2 regions of the Streptomyces sp. NPDC058092 genome follow, and region 2 is predicted to be linked to the other one. Evidence: predicted binding sites of a transcription regulator. Region 2 holds the regulator's gene; the other holds the start of a gene.
What was found. The regulator HspR, encoded in region 2, represses chaperone genes until heat shock. The targets are predictions, from matches to a motif close to TTGAGNNNNNNNNNCTCAA.

Region 1: lon (endopeptidase La) is a predicted target of HspR. The motif match lies at 4,757-4,775, and genes of this name have one in related genera.

The regions. Positions count from the first base shown of each region.
Region 1 covers NZ_JBHVSY010000001.1:593,089-613,433, reverse strand. The annotation lists gene ACFVV1_RS03000 (MarR family winged helix-turn-helix transcriptional regulator) at 1-79, opposite strand, end outside; gene ACFVV1_RS02995 (lysozyme) at 305-1,162, shown strand; gene ACFVV1_RS02990 (polysaccharide deacetylase family protein) at 1,392-2,150, shown strand; gene lon (endopeptidase La) at 2,311-4,734, opposite strand; gene ACFVV1_RS02980 (rhomboid-like protein) at 4,994-5,695, opposite strand; gene ACFVV1_RS02975 (RNA polymerase sigma factor) at 5,830-6,435, shown strand; gene ACFVV1_RS02970 (zf-HC2 domain-containing protein) at 6,432-7,511, shown strand; gene ACFVV1_RS02965 (ABC transporter ATP-binding protein) at 7,522-8,322, shown strand; gene ACFVV1_RS02960 (hypothetical protein) at 8,319-9,620, shown strand; gene ACFVV1_RS02955 (hypothetical protein) at 9,617-10,246, shown strand; gene ACFVV1_RS02950 (spermidine synthase) at 10,390-11,112, shown strand; gene ACFVV1_RS02945 (response regulator transcription factor) at 11,335-12,072, shown strand; gene ACFVV1_RS02940 (ATP-binding protein) at 12,069-13,145, shown strand; gene ACFVV1_RS02935 (multifunctional oxoglutarate decarboxylase/oxoglutarate dehydrogenase thiamine pyrophosphate-binding subunit/dihydrolipoyllysine-residue succinyltransferase subunit) at 13,403-17,248, shown strand; gene fxsT (FxSxx-COOH system tetratricopeptide repeat protein) at 17,336-20,329, opposite strand.
Region 2 covers NZ_JBHVSY010000002.1:489,465-499,894, forward strand. The annotation lists gene dnaJ (molecular chaperone DnaJ) at 69-1,253, shown strand; gene ACFVV1_RS06005 (heat shock protein transcriptional repressor HspR) at 1,255-1,701, shown strand; gene ACFVV1_RS06010 (hypothetical protein) at 1,834-2,883, opposite strand; gene ACFVV1_RS06015 (hypothetical protein) at 2,891-3,043, opposite strand; gene ACFVV1_RS06020 (hypothetical protein) at 3,115-3,261, shown strand; gene ACFVV1_RS06025 (helix-turn-helix transcriptional regulator) at 3,528-4,514, opposite strand; gene ACFVV1_RS06030 (5'-nucleotidase) at 4,644-4,982, shown strand; gene ACFVV1_RS06035 ((2Fe-2S)-binding protein) at 4,979-5,299, shown strand; gene ACFVV1_RS06040 (TIGR03618 family F420-dependent PPOX class oxidoreductase) at 5,438-5,842, opposite strand; gene clpB (ATP-dependent chaperone ClpB) at 6,059-8,659, shown strand; gene ACFVV1_RS06050 (MFS transporter) at 9,088-10,353, shown strand; gene ACFVV1_RS06055 (YbjN domain-containing protein) at 10,425-10,430, shown strand, end outside.

The DNA of each region.
Region 1 (20,345 bases), on a different contig from region 2:
ATGCGTGGTCCACACCACTTTCTCCGGTCGCGCCGGGTTCACCAGTACTTTCGCTCCCGTGCACGTCAACACCCCTCATGAGCTTTCCTGCCGCTGAAAGTTTCTTTCACCGCCGGCCATCGCCGCAGCTCGGCCAGTATTTCGCAGGCGTAGACCAACGGCAGCGCCAAGGCCCCCTTCCGCAGCACGGGTCTACGTGCGTAGCGTCATGCATGGCATGTTCACACCATGTCATGCCGACAGGGGTACTCCCCGTGCCCCTGGGATCAGCACGTCCCCCCACCAAGGCCTCGGAGGCACTCACATGCCGGTGCTCAGATCCGCTTCCAGAACATCCCGTCGCCCGCGCTTCGCGGCCGCCGGGACTCTGCTCGCAGCCCTCTCCCTCCTCCTCACCCTGCCCGGCGCGGCGAGCGCCGCGGGCACCCACGACACCGCCGCGGCGGCCAAGAAGCCCGCCCGGGGCACGGCCACGATGGGCATGGGCGTCGTCGCCCATGACGGCCAGGGCGGACTGCCGAGCGAAACCCTCGCCGCCCAGACCGAAGGCGTCGACGTCTCCGGCTGGCAGGGCAACGTCGACTGGGCGACGCTCTGGAACAGCGGCGTGAAGTGGGCCTACACCAAGGCGACGGAGGGGACGTACTACACGAACCCCTACTTCGCCCAGCAGTACAACGGCTCGTACAACGTCGGCATGATCCGGGGCGCGTACCACTTCGCGACCCCCGACACCACGAGCGGCGCCACCCAGGCCAACTACTTCGTGGACCACGGGGGCGGCTGGTCGCGGGACGGCAAGACACTGCCCGGCGTCCTGGACATCGAGTGGAACCCGTACGGCGCCCAGTGCTATGGCAAGACCCAGGCCGGCATGGTGTCCTGGATCCGCGACTTCGTGAACACGTACAAGGCGCGCACCGGACGTGACGCGGTCATCTACACCGCGACCAGCTGGTGGCAGACCTGCACCGGCAACAACGCGGGCTTCGGCACCACCAACCCGCTGTGGGTGGCCCGCTACAACTCCACGGTCGGCGAACTCCCGGCCGGCTGGGGCTACTACACGATCTGGCAGTACACCTCGTCCGGCCCCTACGTCGGCGACCACAACCACTTCAACGGCGCCCTCGACCGCGTACAGGCGCTCGCCAACGGCTGAGCCCGCCCCGCCGCGCCCGCGCCGGTCACCCCCGTCGCACGGTAGAGCCCCCGGTGACGCACCCCCGTCACCGGGGGCTCTACCCTGTTCGCACTCCTGACCAGGAACTTCACCCTCCGAGCTGACACCGAAGCCCCTTATACACCCGGTGTATACCCCGTGTGTATAGTCCTTCCCTGCCGCACATCGCGTGCCTTGTTCAGCCACGGAGGAGTGACCCGCCTTGTCCATGAAGACGAAGTCGATCGGTACGGGGTTGGCCGCCGCCCTTGTGACGGCGCTCACCCTGACGCTGAGCGGCTGCTCCATGCAGACCACCGCGCCGGCCTCGGCGCGCGGCGACGCGGGCTCCGACGCCAAGGGCTCCTTCGGCCCGGTGGACTGCCGCAAGGCGAAGTGCATAGCGCTGACCTTCGACGCGGGACCGGGCGAGGACACCCCGCATCTGCTGGACATCCTCAAGGAGAAGAAGGTGCACGCGACCTTCTTCCTGCTCGGCAAGAACCACGTCAAGAAGTACCCCGACACCGTGCGCAGGCTCGCCGCCGAGGGACACGAGGTGGCCAACCACACCTGGACCCACCAGATCCTGACGGACAGGAAGCCCGCCGAGATACGCGCCGAGCTGGAGAAGACGCAGGACGCGATAGCGGAGATCACCGGCAGGAAGCCGCGTCTGATGCGCCCGCCGCAGGGCCGCACCGACGACACCGTCTCGGACATCAGCAAGGACCTGGGACTCTCCCAGGTCCTGTGGAGCGCCACCGCCAAGGACTACTCCACGAACGACTCGGCGCTGATCAAGAAGCGCATCCTGGACCAGGCGAGCAGGGACGGCGTCATCCTGCTGCACGACATCTACAAGGGGACGGTGCCCGCCGTGCCCGGCATCATCGACGCGCTGAAGAAGCAGGGCTACACCTTCGTCACCGTCCCGCAGCTGATGGCACCCGCCGAGCCGGTCCCGGGGACCATCTACCGCCCCTGATCCGCGCTTCCCGGCCGGATCCGTGCGGATGGAAGGCGGCAGACGCCCCGCCCCGGACCCGCACGGCCGGAACACGGGAACGGCCCGCCCACCCGTTGCCGGGAAGGCGGGCCGTCCGTACCGGTACGCACGTGGGGCCACGTCCGTCACGCCGTGGCCGCTACGCCGCGGCCGGGATCCTCTCCTCGGGCCTGGCCGCGGAGGCCGGGGCGAGGGCGATCTCCAGCACCTGGCGCACATCCGTCACGGGGTGGACCTCCAGGGTGTCCAGTACCTCGGCCGGGACGTCGTCCAGATCCGCCTCGTTCCGCTTCGGGATCACCACGGTCGTGATTCCGGCCCGGTGTGCGGCCAGCAGCTTCTGCTTCAGGCCGCCGATCGGCAACACCCGCCCTGTCAGCGAGACTTCACCGGTCATCGCCACATCCGTACGGACCAGCCGTCCGGAGAGCAGCGAGGCCAGCGCCGTCGTCATCGTGATGCCGGCGCTCGGGCCGTCCTTCGGGACCGCGCCCGCCGGGAAGTGGATGTGCACGCCGCGGTCCTTCAGATCCGCGACCGGCAGCTCCAGCTCCGCGCCGTGCGACCGCAGGAAGCTCAGCGCGATCTGCGCGGACTCCTTCATGACGTCGCCGAGCTGACCGGTGAGGGTCAGTCCGGACCCCCCGGTCTCCGCGTCGGCCAGCGACGCCTCCACGAACAGCACATCGCCGCCCGCACCGGTCACCGCGAGCCCGGTGGCCACGCCCGGCACCGCGGTGCGGCGCTCGGCCGGGTCCTGGGCGGACTCGGGGACGTGGTGCGGCCGTCCGACCAGACCGCGCAGCTCCGCCTCGGTGACCGTGAACGGAAGCTCCCGCTCGCCCAGTTCGTGCTGGGCCGCGACCTTGCGGAGCAGCCGGGCGACGGCCCGCTCCAGGTTCCGTACGCCCGCCTCGCGGGTGTACTCGCCGGCCAGCTTGCGCAGGGCGGACTCGTCGAGCGTCACCTCGTCCTTCGCCAGACCGGCCCGCTCCAGCTGACGCGGGAGCAGGTGGTCACGGGCGATGACGACCTTCTCGTCCTCGGTGTAGCCGTCGAGCCTGACCAGTTCCATCCGGTCGAGCAGCGCCTCCGGGATGGCTTCGAGCACATTGGCCGTGGCCAGGAAGACGACGTCGCTGAGGTCGAGTTCGACCTCCAGGTAGTGGTCGCGGAAGGTGTGGTTCTGCGCCGGGTCGAGGACTTCGAGCAGGGCGGCCGCCGGGTCGCCCCGGAAGTCGGAGCCGACCTTGTCGATCTCGTCGAGCAGGACGACCGGGTTCATCGAACCGGCCTCCTTGATGGCCCGGACGATACGTCCCGGCAGGGCGCCGACGTACGTACGCCGGTGGCCGCGGATCTCCGCCTCGTCCCGCACCCCGCCGAGCGCGACGCGGACGAACTTGCGGCCCATGGCGTGCGCGACGGATTCACCGAGCGAGGTCTTGCCCACGCCCGGAGGCCCCACCAGCGCCAGCACGGCACCGCCGCGCCGCCCGCCGACGACACCCAGGCCGCGGTCGGCACGCCGCTTGCGGACCGCCAGGTACTCGGTGATCCGCTCCTTCACGTCCTGCAGGCCGGCGTGCTCGGCGTCGAGGACCTGCTGGGCGCCGCGGATGTCGTACGCGTCCTCGGTCCGCTCCGTCCACGGCAGTTCGAGGACCGTGTCGAGCCAGGTCCTGATCCAGGAGCCCTCGGGGCTCTGGTCGGAGGAACGCTCCAGCTTGTCGACCTCCTTGAGCGCGGCCTCGCGGACGTGCTCGGGAAGGTCGGCGGCCTCGACGCGCGCCCGGTAGTCGTCGGACTCGTCCTCCGGGTCGCCGTTGAGCTCGGCAAGCTCCTTGCGTACGGCGTCGAGCTGGCGCCGCAGCAGGAATTCGCGCTGCTGCTTGTCGACGCCCTCCTGGACGTCCTTGGCGATGGACTCGGCGACGTCCTGCTCGGCGAGGTGTTCACCGAGCCACTGGATGGCGAGCTTCAGCCGGGCGACCGCGTCGACGGTCTCCAGGAGCTGCACCTTCTGGGCGGTGGTGAGGAAGGGTGAGTAACCGGAATTGTCGGCGAGCGCGGAGATGTCCTCGATCTGCTGGACCCGGTCCACGACCTGCCAGGCGCCGCGCTTCTTCAGCCAGCTGGTGGCGAGTGCCTTGTACTCCTTGACCAGCTCGGCGGCGGCCCCGGGGAGCGGATCGGGGACGGCCTCGTCGATCCGTGCCCCCTCCACCCAGAGCGCCCCGCCCGGTCCGCTGGTCCCGGCCCCGATCCGTACCCGGCCACGGCCGCGGATGAGCGCGCCCGGATCCCCGTCCGAAAGCCGTCCGACCTGTTCGACGGTGCCGATGACACCGGTGCCGGTGTACGTCCCGTCGACCCGTGGCACAAGCAGCACCTCGGGTTTGCCGCCGCCCTCGCGGGCTGCGGCCTGTGCGGCCTCCACGGCGGCGCGTACATCGGTGTCGGACAGGTCCAGAGGCACCACCATCCCGGGCAGCACGACCTCGTCGTCCAGCGGCAGCACGGGCAGGGCGAGCGGAGTGACCGCATTGGACTCGGTAGCCATGATCTCCCCTTCGGCAGTCAAGTTGAGTTATGAAGACTCAATGCTCATGAGCCGCTCATTGTTCCCCGGAGCATGTTCGCTGTGAGCGATCAACTGAACGCTGTGCGCACGCCCGGCAGGCCGGGTCCGGTCCTGCGTGCATGCACGCAGCGGTGATCCCTGCGCGCGTCCGTATTGATCCGTCCGAGCCCCGGGCGGCACCGGCCCTGCGCAGCAGTGGCCAGCAGGCCACACCGAGCAGCAGCGCCAGTGGATGCCCTCAGTTGGTGAGGGGGCTGCTGAGCTCGAACAGATCGCGCAGCAGCATCGCGCCGGCCCCACCGAGCACCAGCCCCCGCAGCCACGGCGTGAGCAGTCCGGCGAGCGCACCCACGCTCGCCATCAGCCCGAAGCTGATGCCGTAGTCGAGCCGGTGCAGCGAGGACTCCGGCAGATGACCGGCCACCACCGACAGCCCGACCGGGATCTCCGTGGCGAGCGTCGCCACGACATGACCGAGCAGGAACACCCCGGCGGTGCGCCATCCGCCGATGCGGCGTTCCAGCGCGGTCAGCACGAGAGCGAAGCCAAAGACGTACGGGGAGCTGAGCCCGCCGACGACCCACAGCGCGCTGGCGGCCAGGACGAGCAGCAGGGTATCGCCGAGGTGCGCGACATCCGTGCTCGATTCGCGCAGCACGGCGGAGACGGTGGCCGGATCGGCGTACTCCATGAAGAGGGACGTGGCGACGAGCACCAGCAGATACCCGAAGGTGAACGGGGTACCCAGGGGCGTCGGCAGCAGCCGCAGCCACCGGCGGGCCTCGCGGGTCTTGCGGGCCTCGCGGACCTCGCGGGTCTCGCGGGTCTCGCGGGCCGGAGGAGCGGCGCTCTCGCCCGTAAGGCGCTGACGCGGTATGGCGTCGGGCAGTGGCGCCGCGCGGTGCTCTTCCCGAACCGTCCTGTCCGTACCCTGATGCACCGCGTGAGGCCCCTTTCCGTACAAGCCCCCCGAAACAACGTCCCACCCTCCGTGATCGTCCCCCACGCCGTCCATGGCCTGAGCCACATGAGCGGCGTATGAACCGACCCGGGCCCGGTGCCCGATAGAGGGGTGTGAGTTTGTTGCGCCCCTCGGGGGAGGACCGAAATGACGACGACGCCCTGCTGCGCGCCGTCGCGCAGGGGGATACGGCGGCCCTGGCGACGCTCTACGACCGGCACGCGGGCTGGCTGCTCGCCCGGCTGAGCAGACGGTGCCCGGACCCCGAGACCGTACGGGAAGTCCTCCAGGACACCTTCGTGACCGCCTGGCGCTCCGCCGGTTCGCACCGCGGTGCGCGGATCGGCGGCTGGCTCTGGGTGATCGCCTCGCGCCGGCTGGTGGACGCCCAGCGGGTCCATGCCCGCACCGATCTCGCCGCACAGGCCGAGCGGGCCGGGAGCCAGGAGTGGGCGGCCGCGGTGCCGTCCGCCGAGGAGCGGGTGCTGGCCGGTCTGGAGTACGGGCATGTGGGGGCCGCACTCGACCGGATCTCGCCCGAGCTGCGCGAGGTCCTGCGCGCGACGGTCGTCGACGGACTCACGACCCGCGAGACGGCCCGGCTCCTCGGCATACCGGAAGGCACGGTCAAGACCCGGGCGATGCGGGCCAGACGCGAGCTGCGCGCCGCGCTGGAACTGCTGGCGCCGGAAGCCGGACCGCTGGGAGGCAGGGCATGACGACGGGAGGCGACGGCATGAGGAGAGGCAGCGGACTGCCCCACTGGCACGTGGGCGCCGAACTGGCCGGGCGGTACGCCGCCGGTTCGGCGGCGGAGACGGACGCCTGGTCCCTGGAGAAACACGTGGAGACGTGCGGGGGGTGCGCGGCACGGGTCTCTGCGGCGGTACGGGCGCGGCGGGAGTCGGCGGCACTGCTGGACGGGGTGCGGGCGGGAGTGCTGGCCGCGGTCGCGTCGGAGGTGCGTCCGGAGAGGAGGCATGTCCGGAGCGGCACGGACGTTCCTGGGCAGGGGCCCGCCCGGAGCGGCACGGACGTTCCTGGGCAGGGGCCCGCCCGGAGCGGCACGGACGTTCCTGGGCAGGGGCCCGCCCGGAGGGACACTGGCGTTCCGTGCAGGAGGCCCGCCCCGAACCGTCGCGTCCGCTTCCCCGCGTCCGCCTCCCGCACCGGGCGTCTGCTGTGGGCCGCCGGGCCCGCGCTGCGCGGTGCGTGGCTGCTGGCGCTGGTGCTGGTCGCCGTCGGGGCCCTCGCTCTGGCGTACGGGGCCGGGCTCGGCGCCGCCACGCGGCCGCTGCTCCTCGTCATCGCGCCGGTGCTGCCGCTCGCCGGGGTCGTCGTCTCCTACGGACGGCACTCGGACCCGATGCATGAGATCGCCGCCGCCACCCCGTCCGGCGGGCTCCGGCTGCTGCTGACCAGAACCGCCGCGGTGCTCGGCGCGAGCATTCCGGCGCTCACCCTCGCCGGGGCCGCGCTGCCCCCGTCCGCCGGCGGGCCGGGCCCGGCGGCCTGGCTGCTGCCGGGGCTGGCGATGACGCTGGCGGCGCTCGCCCTCGGTTCGTACGTCGGCTGCCGCAACGGCGCCTCGTCCGTCGCCGTGGCATGGGCGGCCGCCGTGCTCCTGCCCGCCTTCGCCACCTCCTCCGCGCCGGGGATCGCCACCCCGGCGGCCGAGGCCGCGCGGTACTTCGCGGGGCCCGCCGCACAGGGCGGCTGGGCGGCCGGGGCGCTGGGGTGCGCCGTGCTGCTCGTCGTACGCCGTAGATCTTTCGACCATCTGGAGACGTTGTGAGCGTGAACGCATGAGCGACACCACTGTCATGAGCACCGTCACGGTCAGGGGGCTGACCGTCCGGCACCGCAAAAAGGCCGCGCTCGACGCCGTCGATCTCGATTTCGCCCCCGGTGTGCACGGACTCCTCGGGCCGAACGGAGCGGGCAAGACCTCGCTGATCCGGGTGCTCGCGACGGTCGCCGCGCCGTCCGGCGGCCGGGTGGAGCTGTTCGGAAACGAGGTCGGCGCGAAGTCCGACCACCGCAGCCGCGCGGCGGTCCGGCGCAGGCTCGGCTACCTGCCGCAGGAGTTCGGGTACTACCCGGGCTTCACCGTCCGCGAGTTCGTCGCCTATGTGGCCTGGCTCAAGGAGATGGACGCGGCGACGGCCCCGGAGGCCGTGGAGCGCGCGGTGGACCGGGTGGGTCTGACCGACCGGATCGACGCGCGGGTGAAGACCCTGTCGGGCGGCATGGTGCGGCGCGTCGGCATCGCCCAGGCGATCGTCAACGATCCGGACCTGCTGCTGCTCGACGAACCGACCGCCGGTCTCGATCCCGAGCAGCGGGTCGAATTCCGGGCGCTGATACGGGAGCTGGGCAGGGCGTCCACCGTGATCGTCTCGACCCACCTGGTCGAGGACGTCGCCGCGGCCTGCACCGATGTGACGCTGATCGAGGCCGGGCGGATCGCGTACCGGGGCACGACGCGGGAGCTGACGGCGCTCGGCGGCGAGGACACCGGCGCGGGCGGGCCGGACGGCAACCCGATCGAGCGCGGCTACACCGCCGCGCTCCGGGCGCACCGGGCGGCGGTGGCGCACCGATGACCGGCTCCGGAACACCCGCACGCCGTCCGGCGCACACCGCGCTACTGGCCGAGCTCCGGCGCGGGATCGCCCCCTGGACCGGACTCGCGCTCGCCCTCACCGTCCTCGTTCCGCTGTGGGGCAAGGCGCCCCAGTGGCAGGGCAGCTGGGGAGAGACGCAGAACCAGCTGCACTCGGCGGCGGCGCTGCTCGGCGGTCCGCTGGTCGCCGCAGCGGCCTGTTGGCAGGGCGGCCGGGAGCACCGCCGCCGCACCGCCGAGCTGCTGCTCTCGGTGCCGCGCGGCCGGCTCGCGCAGGTGACGACGGCCGCGGCGCCGATCGTGCTGTGGGCGGCGGCCGGGTATCTGGTCGCGCTGGCCGCAGCGTTCGCGGCGACCGCCCCGTACACGGCGGCCGGCGGTCCCTCCGTCTCGGTCGTCGCCGCGGATCTCGGCTTCCTGATGTCCATCGGCTTCGTGGGCTTCGTCGTCGGCAGGCTGGTGCGCTGGCGGCTGATCGCTCCGGTGTCGGCGGTGTGCGCGTACGTCGTCCTGGGGTTCCCGGGCTATCTGGACTCGTCGGCCCGATTCCTGAGCCCGGCACAGGAGGTCTTCCTGGACAGATCCGTACCGGTGTGGTGGTTCGCCCCGGTTCTGGTGACGTGGACGGGCGGTATCGCCGTCGCCGTGCTGCTCGGGTACGCGGCGCGGCGCCGCCACCTGGCCGTTGTTCCCCTCGCCCTGGCGATCACGGCCGCAACGGTGATCGCGCACACGGGCGAGGACCTGTTCCGGGAGGATCCGGCCGTGGCACGCAGCGTCTGCACGAAGGCCGCCCCCGGCACGCCGCAGATCTGCGTGAGAGCCGTCGACGCCCCGGTGCTCCCCCAGGCGTCCGAGGCGTTGCGGGGGATGTTCACGCGGTTGGAGGGAGTCCCGGGCGCACCGGTCAGATACGTGGACAACGGGACCGCCCCGAAGGACGGCGAAGCCGCTCTCGCACACGTGGGGCGTGGCTGGGGCATCACCCGGAATCGGCTGACCGATCCCCACCGGTACGTCCAGGAGACCGCCCTCGGTCTGGTGAACCGTGACTGCCCGGCCGGCCCGGACGAGAAGGGCCGGAAGGAGGGTGAGCAGATGGCACGCACGGCTGACGCGGTCATCAGCTGGCTGAGCGGCGAGGACTCGCTGTGGAATCCGGACTCGCGCCATCTCGCCCGCCTCAAGGCCATGCCGGACGCCGAGCGCAAGGTCTGGCTCGGCCGTTACCTGGCCGTCCCGGCGGACTGCACGTCCGCGGAGGTCCCGGTCCTGTGAGCCATCGACCGATCCACTCCGCACCGCCCGTCCCCGTCCTCTATATCCGCTCCCGCGCCCTCCCCCTCACCGCCGTCGCCCTGGCCGGCATCGTTCTCGTGGCCGCAGGTGCGGCCCACTGGCTGGAAACCAGGCCGTACTTCGACCACACCGCCCGCATCCCGGTCGTCGTACTGGCCCCGCTGCTCGCCTCCGCCGCGATCGGCACCAGCCTGCACGCGCACAGCGACGAGCTGGACCGGACCGGCGTACGCCGGTGGTGGCCGCGCCGGCTGCTGCATCTGCTGGTCCTGACCGTGCTGACGACCGGGGCGCTCGCGCTGGCGGTCCCGGGGCACCCGGAGGCGTTCGGCGGGCCGGCCATGGTGCGCAACGCGCTCGGCGCGACCGGGGTGGCCGTGGCCTCCGCCGCGCTGATCGGTGCCCGGCTGAGCTGGCTGCCGATGACGGTCTACGGCGGTGCCGTCTATCTGGCGGCACCCCACACCCCCGGCGGCGCGGCGGCGGTGTGGGCCTGGCCGATGCAGCCGGGCCCGCAGGCCGGGGCGTGGATGGTGGCCCTGACGGCGTACGCGGTCGGGGCGGCCCTCCTCGCGGTGCGCGGCGCACGCCCGGAGGGCGCGTAACGCGCGACGTCGCACGCCCCAGGACAGACGGGAACGGATCGGGCGGATCCGGCAATCCGCTGGCCTCCGGCCGCGCCGACCGGCCAGGATGGCGGGGACCCCGTCCATACAACCGCATCCGTCATCCACCGGAGACCCGCACCATGCCCGAAATCCATGGCCCCGCGTTCCACAGCCCCGTGATCCACGGCCTCGACACCCTCGCCCCCGTCACGCTCGACCGCCGGGAAGGCCCGTACGGCGAGGTCGTCCTGCGGGAGCGGGGTGACGGCTTCGAGATCATCGCCAACGGATGCTTCCTCATGGACACCTCGGACGGGCGGTCGGAGCGGCTGCTGATCGACGCGGCGCTGGCCGCGCTGCCCGCGGGCCGGACGGCGCCGGCGGTGCTCATCGGAGGGCTCGGCGTCGGGTTCTCGCTCGTGCGGGCCGCCACCGAGCCGCGGTGGGGGCGGATCACCGTCGTCGAGCGGGAGCAGGCGGTCGTGGACTGGCACCGGGAGGGGCCGCTGGCGAGGATCTCCGGTGCGGCGCTCGCCGATCCGCGGACCGCGGTCCTGACGACGGATCTCGTCGCGTATCTGCGCACGACTACGGACCGTTACGACGCCCTGTGCCTGGACATCGACAACGGGCCGGACTGGACCGTCACCGAGGACAACACGAGCCTGTACTCCCCCGCCGGTCTGGCGGACTGCCGGGAGCGGCTGACGCCGGGCGGCGTTCTCGCGGTCTGGTCCGCACAACCGTCCGCCGACTTCGAACAAAGCCTGCGGAATGCCGGATTCGGTGGGGTACGGACCGAAGAGATCCGTGTTGCCCGAGGTGTTCCCGACGTGGTGCATCTCGCAGTTCGGACAGACTGAGAGCCCCCACCGGGTATCCACGGCCCCCGGACGCCCGGGGCCAAGCGCCACAAGGCCGACACTCCGCCACTTCGTCGCACCCAAGCCGTTACACCCTGCGTAGCCGAGAGCAGTCCGCTGCCTTTACGCTGCTGACCGGTGACGGGATCACCCATGACATCCACAAGCGAAGACCGTGCGTCCGGGGGAATGGCCCCCGTGAGAACGGGCAGGGGCGGGGCGATGGAACAGACACACACCACCCACAACGGTGTCGCGGCCACCCCGGGCGCGCAGCGCCGGGTGCTGGTGGTCGAGGACGACGTCACGATCGTCGATGCCATTGCCGCCCGGCTGCGGGCCGAGGGCTTTCTGGTGCAGACCGCACTCGACGGGCCCGCGGCCGTGGACGCGGCCGAGGCGTGGCAGCCCGATCTGATGGTGCTCGACATCATGCTCCCCGGCTTCGACGGCCTGGAGGTCTGCCGCCGCGTGCAGGCCCAGCGGCCGGTGCCGGTGCTGATGCTGACCGCCAGGGACGACGAGACCGACATGCTGGTCGGCCTCGGGGTCGGCGCCGACGACTACATGACCAAGCCGTTCTCGATGCGCGAGCTGGCGGCCCGGGTGCATGTCCTGCTGCGCCGGGTCGAGCGTGCGGCGCTGGCCGCGGTCACTCCGCGCAGCGGCATACTGCGCCTCGGTGAGCTGGAGATCGATCACGCGCAGCGCCGGGTCCGGGTGCGCGCCGACGACGTCCACCTGACGCCGACCGAGTTCGATCTGCTGGTCTGCCTGGCCAATACGCCGCGCGCGGTGCTCTCCCGGGAGCAGCTGCTGGCCGAGGTCTGGGACTGGGCGGACGCCTCCGGCACCCGTACCGTCGACAGCCACATCAAGGCGCTGCGCCGGAAGATCGGTGCGGAGCGGATCCGTACCGTGCACGGTGTCGGCTACGCCCTGGAGACCCCGGCGCCATGACCCGGCCCGGTTCCGGACTGCGTCCTTTTTCGGTCAAGGCCAAACTGGGCACGCTCGTGGTGGTCTCGGTGTTCATCACCACCGGGCTGCTGATGGTGGCCCTGCGTACCAGGACGGAGCTGCGCTTCATCACGGTGTTCTCGGTGATCGCGACCCTGCTGATCACCCAGTTCGTGGCGCACGGCCTGACGGCGCCGCTGGACGAGATGACGACCGTGGCCCGGTCGATATCGCACGGCGACTACACCAGACGGGTGAGCGGCGCCGGCCGGCGTGACGAGCTCGGCGACCTGGCCCAGACGATCAACCTCATGGCGGACGACCTGGAGGCCGTGGACCGGCACCGCAAGGAGCTGGTGGCCAATGTGTCCCATGAGCTGCGGACACCCATCGCGGCGCTGAGAGCCGTGCTGGAGAACGTCGTGGACGGGGTGTCCTCGGCCGATCCGGAGACCATGCGCACGGCCCTGAAGCAGACCGAGCGGCTCGGCAGGCTGGTGGAGACGCTGCTGGACCTGTCCCGTCTGGACAGCGGTGTGGTCACGCTGAAGGCCCGCCGTTTCGAGGTGTGGCCGTATCTCTCGGGCGTGCTGAAGGAGGCGAACCTCGCCGCCTCGCACCGCCGGCTGCCCTCCGGTTCCGGGAACCACACCCGCAAGGACGTCCATCTGCATCTGGACGTGTCACCGCCCGAGCTGACCGCGCACGCGGACGCGGAACGGCTGCACCAGGTGGTGGCCAACCTCGTCGACAACGCCGTCAAGCACAGCCCGCCGCACGGCCGGGTCACCGTCCTGGCCCGGCGTGGGGCGGGGCCGGAGTCCCTGGCGCTGGAGGTCCTGGACGAGGGTCCGGGCATTCCGGAGTCCGAGCGGCACCGGGTCTTCGAGCGCTTCAACCGCGGCGAGGTGCCGTCCCCGCACGGTCCCGGCAGCGACGGCGGTACGGGCCTGGGCCTGGCGATCGCCCGCTGGGCGGTGGATCTGCACGGCGGCCGCATCGGTGTGGCCGAATCCGCACGCGGCTGCCGCATCCAGGTCACTCTTCCGGGGATCCCGCAACCGCGAGGTTGACATAGGGTTCGAACCGGAAGGGCACGTTCTGCGTGTTCTCTTTCAGGGGTACGGTCCAAGGGGCCGTAGCTTCGGCCCTGCGTACCCGAAGTGCAGCGGAACCATGCTTGTTTCCCGCCAATTCCTGCGCCGAAACCCGCCTTCCGATGTGACTTGCACGACGAAGACCGGCCCGGCCTGCATGGAACGGCTGGGGAGGCGTAGCCTTGATTTCCGCTGTCCATCACCTTGTGAAGCGGAAGAGGGCGGTTGCCGCCGTGTCGTCTCAGTCCCCCAGTAACTCGAGCATCTCGACCGACCAAGCCAGCCCGGGTTCCGACCCGGCTGCGGCCTTCGGCCCCAATGAGTGGCTCGTCGACGAGATCTACCAGCAGTACCTCCAGGACCCCAATTCGGTCGATCGCGCCTGGTGGGACTTCTTCGCCGACTACAAGCCGGGTACGTCCGGCACGGCGGACAAGCCCGTTCCCGGCGCCGCAGCCGCGGGGGCTGCGGTGACCCCGGCCCCGGCCGCCACCGCACCGACCACCACACTCCAGGCCCCTCCGGCGCAGGCCCCGGCTCCGGCCGCGCAGGCCCCGGCGCCCGCGGCTCCGGCGCCCGCGGCTCCGGCGCCCGCACAGGCCGCTCCCGCCGTCGCTGCCCCGGCAGCACCGGCGAAGGCCGCGCCGGCCGCGAAGCCCGCCGAGGCCCCGGTGAAGGCTGCGGCGGCTCCGGCCACCGAGGCACCGGCCGGCCCGGAGTACGTGACGCTGCGCGGCCCGTCGGCCGCCGTCGCGAAGAACATGAACGCCTCGCTGGAGCTGCCGACGGCCACGTCCGTCCGCGCCGTTCCGGTGAAGCTGCTCTTCGACAACCGCATCGTCATCAACAACCACCTCAAGCGCGCCCGCGGCGGGAAGATCTCCTTCACGCACCTCATCGGGTACGCGATGGTGCAGGCCCTCAAGGCCATGCCGGCGATGAACCACTCCTTCGCGGTGAAGGACGGCAAGCCGACCCTGGTCAAGCCGGAGCACGTCAACCTCGGTCTGGCCATCGACCTGGTGAAGCCGAACGGCGACCGCCAGCTGGTCGTCGCGGCCATCAAGAAGGCCGAGACGCTCAACTTCTTCGAGTTCTGGCAGGCCTACGAGGACATCGTCCGCCGCGCCCGCAACGGCAAGCTCGGCATGGACGACTTCACCGGAGTCACCGCCTCGCTGACCAACCCCGGCGGCATCGGCACCGTGCACTCCGTGCCCCGCCTGATGCCCGGCCAGGGCCTCATCATGGGCGTCGGCGCGATGGACTACCCCGCCGAGTTCCAGGGCACCTCCCAGGACACCCTGAACAAGCTGGGCATCTCCAAGGTCATGACGCTGACCTCGACGTACGACCACCGGGTCATCCAGGGCGCCGCCTCCGGCGAGTTCCTGCGGATCGTCGCCCAGCTCCTGCTCGGCGAGAACGAGTTCTACGACGAGATCTTCAAGTCGCTGCGCATCCCGTACGAGCCGGTCCGCTGGCTCACGGACATCGACGCCTCGCACGACAACGACGTGACCAAGGCCGCGCGGGTCTTCGAGCTGATCCACTCCTACCGGGTCCGCGGCCACGTCATGGCCGACACCGACCCGCTGGAGTACCGCCAGCGCAAGCACCCCGACCTGGACATCACCGAGCACGGCCTCACCCTGTGGGACCTGGAGCGGGACTTCGCGGTCGGCGGTTTCGCCGGCAAGTCGATGATGAAGCTCCGCGACATCCTCGGTGTGCTGCGTGAGTCGTACTGCCGCACCACCGGCATCGAGTTCATGCACATCCAGGACCCGAAGCAGCGCAAGTGGCTCCAGGACCGGGTGGAGCGCTCGCGCGCCCAGCAGCCCGAGCGCGAGGAGCAGCTGCGCATCCTGCGCCGGCTGAACGCCGCCGAGGCGTTCGAGACGTTCCTGCAGACCAAGTACGTCGGCCAGAAGCGGTTCTCGCTGGAGGGCGGCGAGTCCGTCATCCCGCTGCTCGACGCGGTCATCGACTCCGCCGCCGAGGCCCGCCTCGACGAGGTCGTCATCGGCATGGCCCACCGCGGCCGGCTGAACGTGCTGGCGAACATCGTCGGCAAGTCGTACGCGCAGATCTTCCGCGAGTTCGAGGGCAACCTCGACCCCCGGTCGATGCACGGCTCCGGCGACGTGAAGTACCACCTGGGCGCCGAGGGCACCTTCACCGGTCTGGACGGCGAGCAGATCAAGGTCTCGCTGGCCGCCAACCCCTCGCACCTGGAGGCGGTCGACCCGGTCCTGGAGGGCATCGCCCGCGCCAAGCAGGACATCATCAACAAGGGCGGCACGGACTTCACCGTCCTGCCCGTCGCGCTCCACGGCGACGCGGCCTTCGCGGGCCAGGGCGTCGTCGCCGAGACGCTCAACATGTCGCAGCTGCGCGGCTACCGCACCGGCGGCACGGTCCACGTGGTGATCAACAACCAGGTCGGCTTCACCGCCGCCCCGGAGTCCTCGCGCTCCTCGATGTACGCCACCGACGTGGCGCGCATGATCGAGGCGCCGATCATCCACGTCAACGGCGACGACCCCGAGGCCGTCGTCCGGGTCGCCCGGCTCGCCTTCGAGTTCCGGCAGGCGTTCAACAAGGACGTCGTGATCGACCTCATCTGCTACCGCCGCCGCGGTCACAACGAGGGCGACAACCCGGAGTTCACCAACCCGCAGATGTACACGCTGATCGACAAGAAGCGCTCGGTGCGCAAGCTCTACACCGAGTCCCTCATCGGTCGCGGCGACATCACGCTGGAAGAGGCCGAGCAGGCGCTCCAGGACTTCCAGGGCCAGCTGGAGAAGGTCTTCGCGGAGGTCCGTGAGGCCACCTCGCTGCCCGCTCCGACGCACACCCCCGAGGTCCAGCCCGAGTTCCCGGTCGCCGTGACCACCGCGGTCTCCCAGGAGGTCGTGAAGGTCATCGCGGAGTCCCAGGTCAGCATCCCCGACCGGATCACCGTCCACCCCCGCCTGATGCCGCAGATGCAGCGTCGCGCGACCTCGGTGGAGAACGGCACGATCGACTGGGGCATGGGCGAGACCCTGGCCATCGGTTCGCTGCTGATGGAGGGCACCCCGGTCCGGCTCGCCGGCCAGGACACCCGCCGCGGCACCTTCGGCCAGCGCCACGCGGTCCTCGTCGACCAGGTGACCGGCGAGGACTACACCCCGCTGCTCTACCTCGCCGACGACCAGGCCCGCTACAACGTCTACGACTCGCTGCTCAGCGAGTACGCGGCGATGGGCTTCGAGTACGGCTACTCGCTGGCCCGTCCGGAGTCGCTGGTCATCTGGGAGGCCCAGTTCGGTGACTTCGTCAACGGCGCGCAGACCGTCGTCGACGAGTTCATCTCCTCGGCCGAGCAGAAGTGGGGCCAGACCTCCGGCGTCACGCTGCTGCTGCCGCACGGCTACGAGGGCCAGGGCCCGGACCACTCGTCCGCCCGCCCGGAGCGCTTCCTCACGCTCTGCGCGCAGAACAACATGACGGTCGCCATGCCGACCCTGCCGTCGAACTACTTCCACCTCCTGCGGTGGCAGGTGCACAACCCGCACCACAAGCCGCTGATCGTCTTCACCCCGAAGTCGATGCTCCGCCTCAAGGCGGCCGCGTCGAAGGTGGAGGAGTTCACCACCGGCGGCTTCCGCCCGGTGATCGGCGACGACTCGGTGAACGCGAACGACGTCCGCAAGGTCGTCTTCTGCGCCGGCAAGGTCTACTACGACCTGGAGGCCGAGCGTACGAAGCGCGGCGACACGGACACGGCGATCATCCGCCTGGAGCGCCTGTACCCGCTGCCGGGTGCCGAGCTGCAGGCCGAGATCGCCAAGTACCCGAACGCCGAGAAGTACCTCTGGACCCAGGAGGAGCCGGCCAACCAGGGTGCCTGGCCGTTCATCGCCCTGAACCTGATCGACCACCTGGACCTGGCCGTCGGCGCCGACGTCCCGCACGGTGAGCGCCTGCGCCGCATCTCGCGGCCGCACAGCTCGTCCCCGGCGGTCGGCTCGGCCAAGCGCCACCAGGCCGAGCAGGCCCAGCTGGTCGCCGAGGTCTTCGACGCCTGACCGGTCGCCGTACGCACGAACCCGAAGGGCCCGCTCCCGCGAGATGATCGCGGGAGCGGGCCCTTCGGCGTGTGCGCTCGGGACGCGTCAGATCATCTGCGGTTCGAAGTCCCAGTACGGACGGTTGCGGGAGCGCGCCGAGACCGTGTGGACGTGCTGGTCGCCCAGGGTGGCCTTCAGGTCTTCCAACGCCTCTGTCTCGACCTTGTCCGCGCGCTGCCGGTCGCGGATGCCGCGCAGGTCCGCGGCGTGCGCGATCCGGGCGGAGAGCGTCAGCGGATGGGTCCGGCCGAGAACCTCGGCGGCGCGGACGACGACCGAGTCCGTCAGCGCGGCCGCGGATTCCGGGTCGCCCACCAGGTTGCGCAGCGCCGAGGCGTTGACCGCGCAGCCGAGGGTCCAGGGGTGGTTCTCGCCCACGGCCTCCGTCATGTCGGCGAGCGCTTCCTCCAGGAGGGTGTGCGCGCGGTCCCGCTCCCCCACGTTGCGGAGGATCAGCGCATGGTTGGCCCGGGTCCCCGCCACATAGGGGTGTCCCTCGCCGAGCATGTCCACGTAGCCGCCGACCACCTTTTCGCTTATGTCCCTGGCCTGGTCGATGTCGGCGTTCTCCCGGGCGAAGAAGCTCTGGCTGGCGGCGAACATCATCGTCAGCGGGTCGTTCTCGCCCAGCACCCGCTCGGAGCGTTCCAGAACCCGGGTGAACAGGTCCGCCGCCTTGGCGCGCTCCCCCGAGCGGTACTGGCACAGCGCGAGGTTGTGCTCGGCGCGCAGGGTCTGCGGGTTGTCCTGGCCCATGACCCGCCGGTGCAGCGCGACGCTCGGGTTCTGGAGCGACAGGGCTTCGCCGTACCGCCCGAGCAGGCGCAGGTCGGTGGCGTAGTTGATCTCGGAGTAGAGCGTCCAGCTGTGGCGCGGGCGCAACAGCTTGCGCCGGGCGTCCAGGGTGCGCCGGTCGAGTTCGAGGGCCTCCTCGTACCGGCCCAGCAGACGCAGCGAGACACCCAGGTTGTTCTGCGCGTTGAGCGTGCGCGAGTCCTGGTCGCCCAGCAGTTCGCGGTAGGCGCCGAGGATCCAGCCGGACATCTCCAGCGCCTCGTCGTACCGGCCGAGGCCCCGCAGGTCTGCGGCGAGACCGCTGGCGGCACGCAGGTGTTCCAGGTCCTGCGGGCCGCGTTCGGCGCGCAGATGCTCGACGGCGGCCCGTTCGATGGCTTCCGTGCCGGCGTAGTCGCCGACGGCCCGCAGCAGGTTGGCGTAGTGGTACCTGAGGTCCCAGACCCTGGAGTAGTCGTCGCCCAGCAGTTCCTGCCAGGCATCCATGGCGCGTGCGCCCAGTTTGATGCCCGCCCGGTACTCCCCGGAGAGGTACATGTAGCGCAGGCAGTGGAGCACCAGGGTCTGCACCGCCGGGTCGGTGCTGTTGAGGACGTCGGCCCATTTCAGGTGCGGGGTGATCTCGGCGTAGGCGGGCCACAGACGGGTGTCGGTGGGCCGGCCCGGATCCGCGGCCGCGAGGGCCCGGCGGACCACGTCGATGAACTCCTGGCGGTCCCGTTCCGGCATGTCCTTGCCGATGATCTGGTGGACCATGCGGTGCATGTAGAGCGATTCGCCGGACGACGCCTCGTCGACGACCGATTCGTGGGACTCCAGGCGGACCACGGAGTACTGCCGGAGCTGGCCGATGGCCTTGTTCCACAGCAGCGGGTCGTTCATCAGGCCGGAGAGCTGTTCCGGCAGTTCGCCGGGGGGCATTTCCTTCAACAGCCGTACGGGGATGGAGCCGGGTGCGAAGAAGCTGCACAGGCGCAGCAGGTCGACGGATTCGGGGACGGTGTCCTTGAGCTTGTTCAGCAGTATCGACCAGGCGGTCTGGAAGGCGAGCGGGAAGTCCGCGGAGACCTTGACGACGTCCTGGTCGATGCCCCCTTCGAGCAGATCGATGTACTCGTCGACCGACATGTCGGAGTCGTTGAGCCAGCCGGCGGTCTGGTCGAGGAGCAGCGGGAGGTCTTCGAGGGCTTCGGCGAGCTGGTCGGCCTCGGACGGGGTCAGGCGCGGGGCCCGGCGGCGGATGAAGGCGACCGATTCGTTGCGGGCGTAGACCGGGACCTCGACGAGGTTGCTGTTGTGCTCGCTCCACTCCGGGTTGCGGGAGGTGATCAGGACGTGTCCGGGGCCGGTCGGCACCAGGTCCCAGATGTGTTCGGGTTCGTCGGCGCCGTCGAGGACGAGGAGCCAGTGGGAGTACGGTTCGCCGCGGCGCAGCGCGTCCCGTACCGCGCGCAGCCGTTCGCCGTACTCGGCGCCGGTGGACAGGCCCAGTTCGGGGGCGAGTTCGGCGAGTTTCTGGCGGTAGAGGGCGCGGCGGTCGGCGGGCACCCACCAGACGACGTCGTACTCGGAGCCGAAGCGGTAGACGTACTCGGCGGCCAGCTGGGTCTTGCCGACACCGGACATGCCGTGCAGGGTCACGACCCCGGCGCCCGGTCCGGCGTCCTGGAGCGCCCGGTACGCCTTGCTGAGCAGCTTCTCGCGGCCCGTGAACCGGGTGTTGCGCCGAGGCACCCCGCCCCACACCTCGGGGGTGTCGGCCGGATACCGCAGTCCCGGCCTGGTCTCCGCGGAATGGGGCAGCGGTTCGGTGCCCAGGCCCAGGCGGACGAGGAGCCGCCGCTCGGCCTCGTCGGCGCCCACGTTGGTCAGGTCGGCGGCGCCGAGGACCGAGGTGGCACCGGGCAGCGCGGACGTGGTGACGGACACGGCGGCGAAGCGGTCGGGGTCGGGGGCGACGACCTCGCGCAGCGCCCTGTTCCACTCGTCGTGGCTGCGGGGGCCGAGCTGGAAGTACCAGTCGCTGAGGACCACCAGGACACGGCCGCGCGACAGCGTCAGATCCCGCAGGGCCTCCTCCAGCGGGAGCTCCACCGGGGGGTCCCAGCGCTGCTGGACGACCGTCACGCCACGTCGCTCCAGACGGTCCGCGATCCACGCCGCCCAGGCGCGGTTGAAACCGGCGAAACTGATGGTGACGGTCTGCGCCCCGGTTGCCCCAACTTGCTTACGCGTTCCGGGCATTCAACCATCTCCCTGC
Region 2 (10,430 bases):
CCCCGCCGCGCCGGCCGGCCCGCCACGGGGCGGGCCCCAAGGCCGATCGTCCGGAAGGAGGGACGTCGATGAGCACGAAGGACTTCGTCGAGAAGGACTACTACAAGGTCCTCGGCGTCCCCAAGGACGCCACCGACGCCGAGATCAAGAAGGCGTACCGGAAGCTCGCCCGCGAGTTCCACCCGGACGCCAACAAGGGCGACGACAAGGCGGAGGAGCGCTTCAAGGAGATCTCCGAGGCGAACGACATCCTCGGCGACAGCAAGAAGCGCAAGGAGTACGACGAGGCGCGCGCCCTCTTCGGCAACGGCGGCTTCCGGGCCGGCCCTCCGGGCGCAGGAGGCAACTTCAACTTCGATCTGGGCGACCTCTTCGGAGGCACCCAGGGCGGGGGCCAGGGCGGCGGAGCCGGCGGTTTCGGCGGCGGCGGTCTGGGCGATGTCTTCGGCGGCCTGTTCAACCGGGGCGGTACGGGGACGCGGGTGCAGCCGCGCCGCGGCCAGGACATCGAGTCCGAGGTGACGCTCAGCTTCACCGAGGCGGTCGAGGGGGCCACGGTCCCGCTGCGGATGTCCAGCCAGGCGCCGTGCAAGGCGTGTTCCGGCACCGGTGACAAGAACGGCACCCCCAGGGTCTGCCCGACCTGTCTCGGCACCGGCCAGGTGTCGCGCGGCACCGGCGGCGGCTTCTCGCTCACCGATCCCTGCGTGGACTGCAAGGGCCGGGGCCTCATCGCCCAGGACCCCTGCGATGTCTGCAAGGGCAGCGGACGGGCGAAGTCCTCCCGGACCATGCAGGTCAGGATCCCGGCGGGCGTCTCGGACGGTCAGCGGATCCGGCTGCGCGGCAAGGGCGGTCCGGGCGAGCGCGGTGGACCGGCCGGCGATCTGTACGTCGTGGTCCATGTCGACGCCCACCCGGTCTTCGGCCGCAAGGGCGACAACCTCACGGTCACCGTGCCCGTCGACTTCACGGAGGCGGCGCTCGGCGGCGAGGTGAAGGTGCCCACGCTCGGCGGCCCGCCGGTCACCCTGAAACTGCCGGCCGGCACCCCCAACGGGCGCACGATGCGCGCCCGGGGCAAGGGTGCGGTACGCAAGGACGGCACCCGGGGCGACCTGCTGGTCACCGTCGAGGTGACGGTGCCCAGGGAGCTGGGCACCGAGGCCAGGGAAGCGCTGGAGGCTTACCGGAAGGCGACTGCGGGCCGTGACCCGCGGGCAGAACTCTTCCAGGCAGCGAAGGGAGCTTGAGGTGGACGGCCGACGACGCAATCCGTACGAACTGACCGATGAATCGCCGGTGTACGTGATCTCGATCGCGGCCCAGCTCTCGGGCCTCCATCCGCAGACACTGCGCCAGTACGACCGCCTCGGCCTGGTCTCGCCCGACCGCACGGCCGGGCGCGGCAGGCGCTACTCGGCCCGCGACATCGAGCTGCTGCGCACCGTGCAGCAGCTGTCGCAGGACGAGGGCATCAACCTCGCCGGCATCAAGCGCATCATCGAACTGGAGAACCAGGTCGCCGCCCTCCAGCAGCGCGTCGCCGAACTCTCGGCGGCGGTGGAGGGCGCGGCGGCGGCGATGCAGCAGCGCGAGGCCCAGGTGCATGCCTCGTACCGGCGCGATCTGGTGCCGTATCAGGATATGCAGCAGACCAGCGCGTTGATGGTCTGGCGGCCGAAGCGGCCGAAGGACTGAGCGGGTCCGGCGTACCCGCACCGTACGTACGAGGAAAGGGCCCGTCTCCCGTGAAGCGCACGGGGGACGGGCCCTGACCTTTCTACGTCCTTTCTCTGCAGGGGAGGGCAATCCCCCCTGCGTCCAGGGAGGTCACTTCCCCGAGGACTGCCAGAGCGTGAGAGCCAGCGCGGCGCACGAGGTGACCGCGGCCAGCGAGGGCAGCGGCCAGCGGGCCCGCTCAAGCGCGTCGAGGCGCTCCTCGTGCTCCCCGAGTGCTTTGTCGGTCTGGTCGACGCGTTGCAGCAGCAGTGCCAAATCACCTCGGGTAGTGGCGAATCCGACATCGACGGAGCGGTGCAGCCGCTCCAGTGCCACGTCCACGAGGTCGATGCCGATGTTCCGGTACGGGAGACGGGGTGAGGGGACGTCGGTGCAGCCGGTCACCGCCATGGCCGGGCAGCCTTCGCCGAGTGCCAGCGCCACGGGTGCCTCGCCGATGGTCAGGCAGGCGCCGGCCAGTCCGGTCATTCCGGTGGCGCCGGGGCCGCCGACCGGGGTGACGAAGGCGGCGCCCTCGGGGGCCGTACCTGTGACGGTCGTGCCGGACGCGGATTCGCTCGCGAGGTATCCCCCGTCCACGTCCTTCCAGTCCAGCTGGGCCGTGGACAGTCCGGCGATCCAGTCGGGCGGGAGCAGCCAGGAGACCTTCATGCCGGGCATCACGGGCCAGCCCGGCCAGACACCGTGCCGCCAGCCGATCCGGGTGGCGGCGTCCTCGCAGCTCCCCAGCACGACATCGTCGGTGAACGGGCTGATGGTGATCGACCCCTGCACGGTGAACCAGTGATCGGCGCCGCTGGGATGGGTGCTCTGGGCGGCGGCCTGATAGGGATCGAGCAGATTGACGGAGACGGGATCGAGTACGGCGACGGTCCGCCCCGCATACACATTGCGTCCCAGCATCCCCGGGCCGTTCACGCGCCGCGCGAGCCGCACCGGATGATCGGCGTCGGCGGGCTCCAGCCACTCCCAGGAGAACTTCAGCCTGCGCGCGGTACGGGCGGGTGCGATCGCGGTGATCTGCCCGTCCAGCGATTTGAACTCGGTGACGTTGAGTTCGGTACTGCGATCCCAGCTCCGGGCCGCCTGCGGGATTTCCCGCAGCAGTCCCGGCTTGCCTATCCACAGATTTCTGGCCACGAGTGCCTCACCTCCGGGCGAGCTTGCGCTGTCCGACGAGGACCGCGCGGGCGATGGTCTGCGAGTCCACCTCGATGTGGACGGGCCGCTCGGCGAGCCTTTCGACGGCTTGGGCGAGCCGGTGGAGGGCGGCGCCGCCGCCGGGGTGGTGGCCGAGCATGCGTTCCAGCCGGGAGAGCGGGATGACGGAGGCTGGCCTGGTCCCCGGTTCCCCAGACGGTCCGCGCGCTGGTGACGGTCGGAGTGTTCCTGGGCTGGCGTCCGCTGCTCATGGGCGCGGAACCAGCCGCCGTAGAATGGCTGTTGAGCGTCCCGGGTTTTCTGCTGCCGATGTTCGTGTATCTGTTCACCTCGGTAGGGACCATCGGCGACGACTGAGCGAGACGGGGCGGCCTGCGCGATCCGTCCGGTGCGCAGTGCCCCGGCGTAGAGCCGGAGTGCCGCCTCACGCAATTCGCCGTCTCTGTGGGAGTGTCCGAGTTCGTCCTCGTCTCTGCCCATCTGTGCCGCCCCACTTCTGGCAATGCAGCAAGATGACGGTGGTGAAGACGTAGCCGGAGAGGGACGCTCGTTGTGCCTGGTGATGAACCTCTCCGGTGCCGGGGGCCGCGGTCGTTCTCCCCCGTATTGCGGTTGCGGCCCCTTCAGTCGGGATCCTGCTCCAGGATCCCCGACCGGGCGATCAGGTAGCCGAGCTGGGCCCGGCTGCTGCTGCCGAGGGCGGCGTTCAGCTTGGCGACGTGCGCGCGGCAGGTACGGACGTTCATGCCGAGACGGCGGGCGATCGAGTCGTCGACATGACCCTCTACGAGGAGTTGGGCGATGGAGCGCTGAACACCGCTGATGCCCTTGGGGATCGGGTTGTACTTGACCTCTTCCAGGAGGGGAGCCGCGCGGGCCCAGAGTTGCTCGAAAACCTTGACGAGATACTCGACCAGTCCAGGGTGGCGCAGTTCCAGGGCGACTTGGCGGTCGTCCTGAGCGGGTATGAACGCGACCGTACGGTCGAAGACGATGAGTCGCTCTATGAGCTCCTCGAGCGTCCGGATCTCCACGTCGTCGTCGGCCATCCGCTCGGCGTAGGCCAGGGTGCCGGGGCTGTGACGTACCGTGTGCTGATAGAGAGTGCGAATGCTGACACCGCGGTCCACCACGGAGAGGCCCCTTTCCAGGGCTTCGCTGAGGCGGTCTTCGCTACGGCCGCCGCCGGGCTGGACGGTGAGGACTTCGGAGCGGCACTCCGCCGTGGCAAGATCGAGTGCCGCATTGATCCGGTTGACGCCCTCCAGCACGGTGATCGCGTGCGTGGTCGGCGGGTCCTGGGCGCTGATGTCCATGAACGGCTCGAAGGACTCGGCCAGCAGGACCGAATGTCGCCGGCGCTCCTGGATCTCGCGTTCTATGGGCTGCAGGCGCTTGGCCAGAGCGGCGGACGGCGGGACGGGCCGCAGCCAGTCGGCATCGTCGGGGTCGGGGTGGAGCAGGGCGAAGTCCATGAGGCAGGGCGCCGGTTCCACCTCGCTGCGGGCAATGCGTCCCGAGCGCAAAGCACTGGCGTAGAGACGGCCTCCGGCTTCACATAGTTCAGTGATCCCGTGAGGATGTGTCAGCTTTGTATCGCTTGTGACCATATTCTCCACCCCCCATGTTCCTGAACATGCAGGAACATGATGCATCGACTCGGTGGTGTTCGTGTGCCCAGGTGGGACATCGTCTTAGGTGCGGGGGAGAAGAATCCACAAGTGAGGACGAAGCCGACTATGTATAAGCGAATGCTTCGCTCGGCGCTTGCCGCCTCGTTCGTCGCGGCCCTGGGACTCGCGGTGCTGAGCGGCAGCGACATCGCCTGGAGCAGCGGGGCAGCATCCTCGCCGGACGACATTGCCTGGTCCACTCAGGCGTCTGCGCCGGGTGACATCGCGTGGTCCACTCAGGCGTCTGCGCCGGGTGACATCGCGTGGTCCACTCAGGCGTCTGCGCCGGGTGACATCGCCTGGTCCACCCAGGCATCGGCGCCGGGCGACATCGCCTGGAGCGTCGACGCGGCAGTCGAGCCCGGTGACATCGCCTGGTCCGAACCAACCCATCTGGGCGCATGACCATCCCGCCGGACGACCGGACCTTCCGGCGGGAAATGGCCACGGCCTACCGATCAGGCTGGCATTTCATCGATCTCGTCACTGCCATCCCCCGCTGTGGCGACTCGCTGATGGTCACTCTGTTCGGCGACCCCATCGTTGTCGCACGCGAAGACGACGACGAAGTGCGTGCCTACCGATGCCTCCGCAAGCCGCGTGGAGCTCCGCAGCCCGTTCGCTGTGCGATTCGGTACGACATGATTTTCGTCAACCTCGACCGGCGGGACCACCAGCTGTTCGAGCAAGAGACTATTTCCGCCACCCCCCGCAGTGCCTGAGCGATCCCCCGTCGTTACATGTCGCTCGGCACTCCCCCACACAACGGCGCCATCGTGACCTGAACACGATGGCGCCGTTGTGCTGCCCCGGGCCCCGGGCCCCGGGCCCCGGGAAGCCCCAAGAGTTCGCAGTCCTGCTCACGCCCTGCCGAGCGCCCGGTCCAGGGTGATCTCGATGACGACGCGGTCCGGGTTGGGTGCCGGTGTGCGTTCGTAGCGTTCCGCGTAGCGGCGTACCGCGTCGGCGATCACGTCCGGTTCCGTGCGTACCGTCGCGCGGCCCTCCAGGGTCGCCCAGCGGCCGCGGTCGACCTGGCAGGCCGCGACCCGGGCGCCGGCCGGGCCCGCGGCCAGGATGTTGGCGACCTTCTGGCTGCCCTTGTTGGTGATGACGCGGGCGAGCCCGGCCTCGGGGTCGTACGTCACGCCCACCGGCACCACGTGCGGCGTGCCGTCGGGGCGGGGCGTGGTCAGGGTGCACAGGTGGTACTCGCGCCAGAACGCGAGGTACTCGGGGCTCGGATTCGTCACGTCGACTGCCATGGGGAACAGGGTAGGGAGTGCGGATCCGTGGCCCGCCCCTGCGGTGGCGGAGGCCCTCTCCGGCCGGTTGACTCGGAATCGCACTCGAAAGAGCACTCGAAAGAGCACCCGGAAGAGGCGAGTGGGCTAGGTTGAGTGGAATAGACTCAACTTTGTGCACGTTGACTCAGTCAGCGTTGTGGAGAGAGCAGTCACCGCAAGGAGGAGAGAGCGCACGTGGACGCCGAGCTGACCAACAAGAGCCGGGACGCCATCAACGCGGCCACCAGCAGGGCCGTGAAGGACGGACACCCCGATCTGACCCCCGGGCATCTGCTGCTCGCGCTGCTCGCGGGCGAGGACAACGAGAACATCATCGACCTGCTCGCCGCCGTCGAGGCCGACCAGATCGCCGTACGCACCGAGACGGAGCGGCTCCTGGGCGCGGAGCCCAGCGTCACCGGGTCGACCGTCGCCCCTCCGCAGCCCAACCGCGAGCTGCTCGCCGTCATCGCGGACGCCGCGCAGCGCGCGAAGGAGCTCGGCGACGACTACATCTCCACCGAGCACCTGCTGATCGGGATCGCCGCCGAGGGCGGCCGCGCCGGTGAGATCCTGAGCGCTCAGGGGGCCAGTGCGAAGAGGCTGCTGGACGCGTTCGAGAAGAGCAGGGGAGGGCGCCGGGTGACCACACCCGACCCGGAGGGTCAGTACAAGGCCCTGGAGAAGTTCGGTACGGACTTCACGGCCGCCGCCAGGGAAGGCAAGCTCGACCCGGTCATCGGACGCGACCAGGAGATCCGGCGTGTCGTCCAGGTCCTGTCGAGGCGTACGAAGAACAACCCCGTACTCATCGGCGAGCCCGGCGTCGGCAAGACCGCCGTCGTCGAGGGGCTCGCCCAGCGCATCGTCAAGGGGGACGTCCCCGAGTCCCTGCGGAACAAGCGGCTCGTCTCGCTCGACCTCGGCGCGATGGTCGCGGGCGCCAAGTACCGCGGCGAGTTCGAGGAACGGCTGAAGACCGTTCTCTCCGAGATCAAGGAGAGCGACGGGCAGATCATCACCTTCATCGACGAGCTGCACACCGTCGTCGGCGCGGGCGCCGGCGGCGACTCCGCCATGGACGCGGGCAACATGCTCAAGCCGATGCTGGCCCGCGGCGAGCTCCGCATGGTCGGCGCGACGACGCTCGACGAGTACCGCGAGCGGATCGAGAAGGACGCCGCCCTGGAACGCCGCTTCCAGCAGGTGCTGGTGGCGGAGCCGAGCGTCGAGGACACCATCGCGATCCTGCGCGGCCTCAAGGGCCGTTACGAGGCCCACCACAAGGTCTCCATCGCGGACTCGGCGCTGGTGGCCGCCGCGACCCTGTCCGACCGCTACATCACCTCCCGCTTCCTCCCCGACAAGGCCATCGACCTGGTCGACGAGTCGGCGTCCCGGCTGCGCATGGAGATCGACTCCTCGCCCGTCGAGATCGACGAACTCCAGCGCGCCGTCGACCGCCTCCACATGGAGGAGCTGGCCCTCAAGAACGAGACCGACCCCGGCTCCAGGCAGCGCCTGGAGAAGCTCCGCCGCGACCTCGCCGACAAGGAGGAGGAGCTGCGCGGCCTGACCGCCCGCTGGGAGAAGGAGAAGCAGGGCCTCAACCGCGTCGGTGAACTGAAGGAACGCCTCGACGAACTGCACGGCCAGGCCGAACGCGCCCAGCGCGACGGTGACTTCGACACCGCTTCCAAGCTGCTGTACGGGGAGATCCCCGGCCTGGAGCGGGAACTGGCGGAGGCGACCGAGGCCGAGCAGGAGGCCGCCAAGGACACGATGGTGAAGGAGGAGGTCGGCCCGGACGACATCGCCGACGTGGTCGGCTCCTGGACCGGCATCCCGGCCGGCCGCCTGCTGGAGGGCGAGACCCAGAAGCTGCTCCGCATGGAGGGCGAGCTCGGCAAGCGCCTCATCGGGCAGACCGAGGCCGTACGGGCGGTGTCGGACGCGGTACGCCGTACCCGCGCCGGAATCGCCGACCCCGACCGGCCCACCGGCTCGTTCCTCTTCCTCGGCCCGACCGGTGTCGGCAAGACGGAGCTCGCGAAGGCGCTCGCCGACTTCCTGTTCGACGACGAGCGGGCCATGGTCCGCGTCGACATGAGCGAGTACAGCGAGAAGCACAGCGTGGCGCGACTCGTCGGCGCCCCGCCCGGCTACGTCGGCTACGAGGAGGGCGGCCAGCTGACGGAGGCGGTCCGCCGCCGCCCGTACAGCGTCGTCCTGCTGGACGAGGTCGAGAAGGCCCACCCCGAGGTCTTCGACATCCTGCTCCAGGTCCTCGACGACGGCCGGCTCACCGACGGACAGGGCCGGACGGTGGACTTCCGCAACACCATCCTGATCCTGACCTCCAACCTCGGCAGCCAGTTCCTGATGGACCCGCTGACCGAGCCCGAGGTGAAGAAGGAACAGGTCCTGGAGGTCGTACGGGCCTCGTTCAAGCCGGAGTTCCTCAACCGGCTCGACGACCTGGTGGTCTTCTCCGCCCTGTCCGGCGACGAGCTCTCGCACATCGCGAAGCTCCAGATCGACCGGCTCGCGGGGCGTCTGGCCGAGCGCAGGCTCACCCTGGACGTCACGCCGGAGGCCCTGGCCTGGCTGGCCGAGGAGGGCAACGATCCGGCCTACGGAGCACGGCCGCTGCGCCGCCTCATCCAGACGGCGATCGGCGACCGGCTCGCGAAGGAGATCCTGGCGGGCGAGGTCAAGGACGGGGACACCGTCCGGGTGGACCGGGTCGGGGACGGCCTGCTCGTCGGCCCCGCGACCTCGGGGAAGACCTTGTAGACCCTGTGGACGGCGTACGACCGGACGGCGTACGACCGGACGGCGTACGACCTGTTCGACGTCATGTCCCCGGCCGGAAGACCACGCGTCCCGGCTGGGGACTCGTCGTCCGCGCCGCAGTGCAATTGAAGAAGAATTGCGGCGATTTCCGGAGAACGGGAAAAACGGGAAATCGATCGCCGTCATCGGTGATCCGTTGTTCAACGTCGATATTGAGCCGAACGTCCCACTCCGCATCGAGGAGCGGATTCACGTCACCTTGCTCTGCCCCAGGTCGCACCACCCTGCCCCTGCAACGGGACAGATGCCCGGATGCCCGCAACGCCTGCCCGGGTCCACGTGAATGATCAGGACACTGCGAGCCGCCTTCCGCGACCTGTTCGCAAGGACGAACAGATACCGAATTCGGCAGCCGGTAGGGTGCCCGCATGGTCGAGCGGATAAGCGATGAGATAAGTCCAGGTCCCAAAAAGCCCAGACGTGACAATCTCATTCACCTCAGCGAATTTCGTACTCTCTGGGCCGCTTATGCTCAGTCGATCCTGGGCGACCAGTTGGCACGTGTGGCCCTGTCGTTGCTGGTGTTCGAACGCACCGACTCGCCCGGATGGACCGCGGCGACGTATGCGCTGACCACCTTGCCCGCTCTGCTGTCCGGGGTGCTCCTGTCCGGCCTGGCGGACCGTTTCCCCCGGCGTACGGTCATGATCGGATGCGACCTGGTGCGGGCGGTGCTGGTCGCGCTGATGGCCCTGCCCGGGACGCCGTTGCCGCTGCTGGCCGGGCTGCTGGTGCTGGCGCAGCTGGCCGAGGCACCCTTCGGCGCTGCGCAGGGCGCCCTGCTGCCGACCGTGCTCGGCGAGCAGAGATACGAGCGGGGCCAGCGAGTCATGCTGATCACTCACCAGGCCGGACAGCTGGTCGGTTTCGCCGGCGGGGGTGTGCTGGTCGTATGGCTGGGCAGTCACCTCTCCCTGGGTGTGAACGCGGTGACTTTCCTTCTCTCGGCGACCCTGGTCAGGTTCGGCGTAAAGGCCCGTCCCGCGGCGGGTGCCGACGAGCGGAAGAAGCGGCTCGGCGCTCAGGTCGGGGGTGCGGCCGCACTGATCTGGTCGGATCGCAGGCTGCGGTCGCTGGTCGCGCTGGGGTGGCTCGCGGGGTTCATCGTCCTGCCGGAGGGGCTGGCCGCCCCCTTCGCGGACGAGGTCGGCGGCGGCGCCGCCTCGGTGGGACTCCTGCTCGCCGCGCATCCGGCGGGAATGGTGCTGGGTGCAGCTCTTCTGGGGCGCGCTCAGGTCGGGGACGAGTGGCGGCGCCGCCTGCTCGGGCCGTTGGCGGTCGGCGCGAATCTGCCGCTGCTCATCTACTGGCTCGGTCCCGGCGTAGGTGTGGCCGTGCTCGTGTTGATGGCGTCAGGGGTGTGCTCCGCCTATCAGATCACCGCCGGAGCCACCTTCGTACTCCTGACCCCGGCCGGCCAGCGTGGCCAGGCGCTGGGGCTCGCCAGGTCGGGGCTGATCGCCATGCAGGGGATCGGTGTCGCCACGGGTGGCCTGGCAGCGGAGCTGTCCGGGTCGTCGGCGGACACCATCGGTGCGTCCGGACTCCTCGGAGTGTTGTGTGCGATCCCTGTCGCCGTTGCCTGGTCGCGGGCGCGGGAGGCTGATGCGGGGACGATTCCCCGGAGGGCGTAGAACTACTGGCCGTCAAACGCGGCTAGGGTCGACGGAAGGAAACCACGTGCGATCCACAGGAGTACCCAGCGATGTCT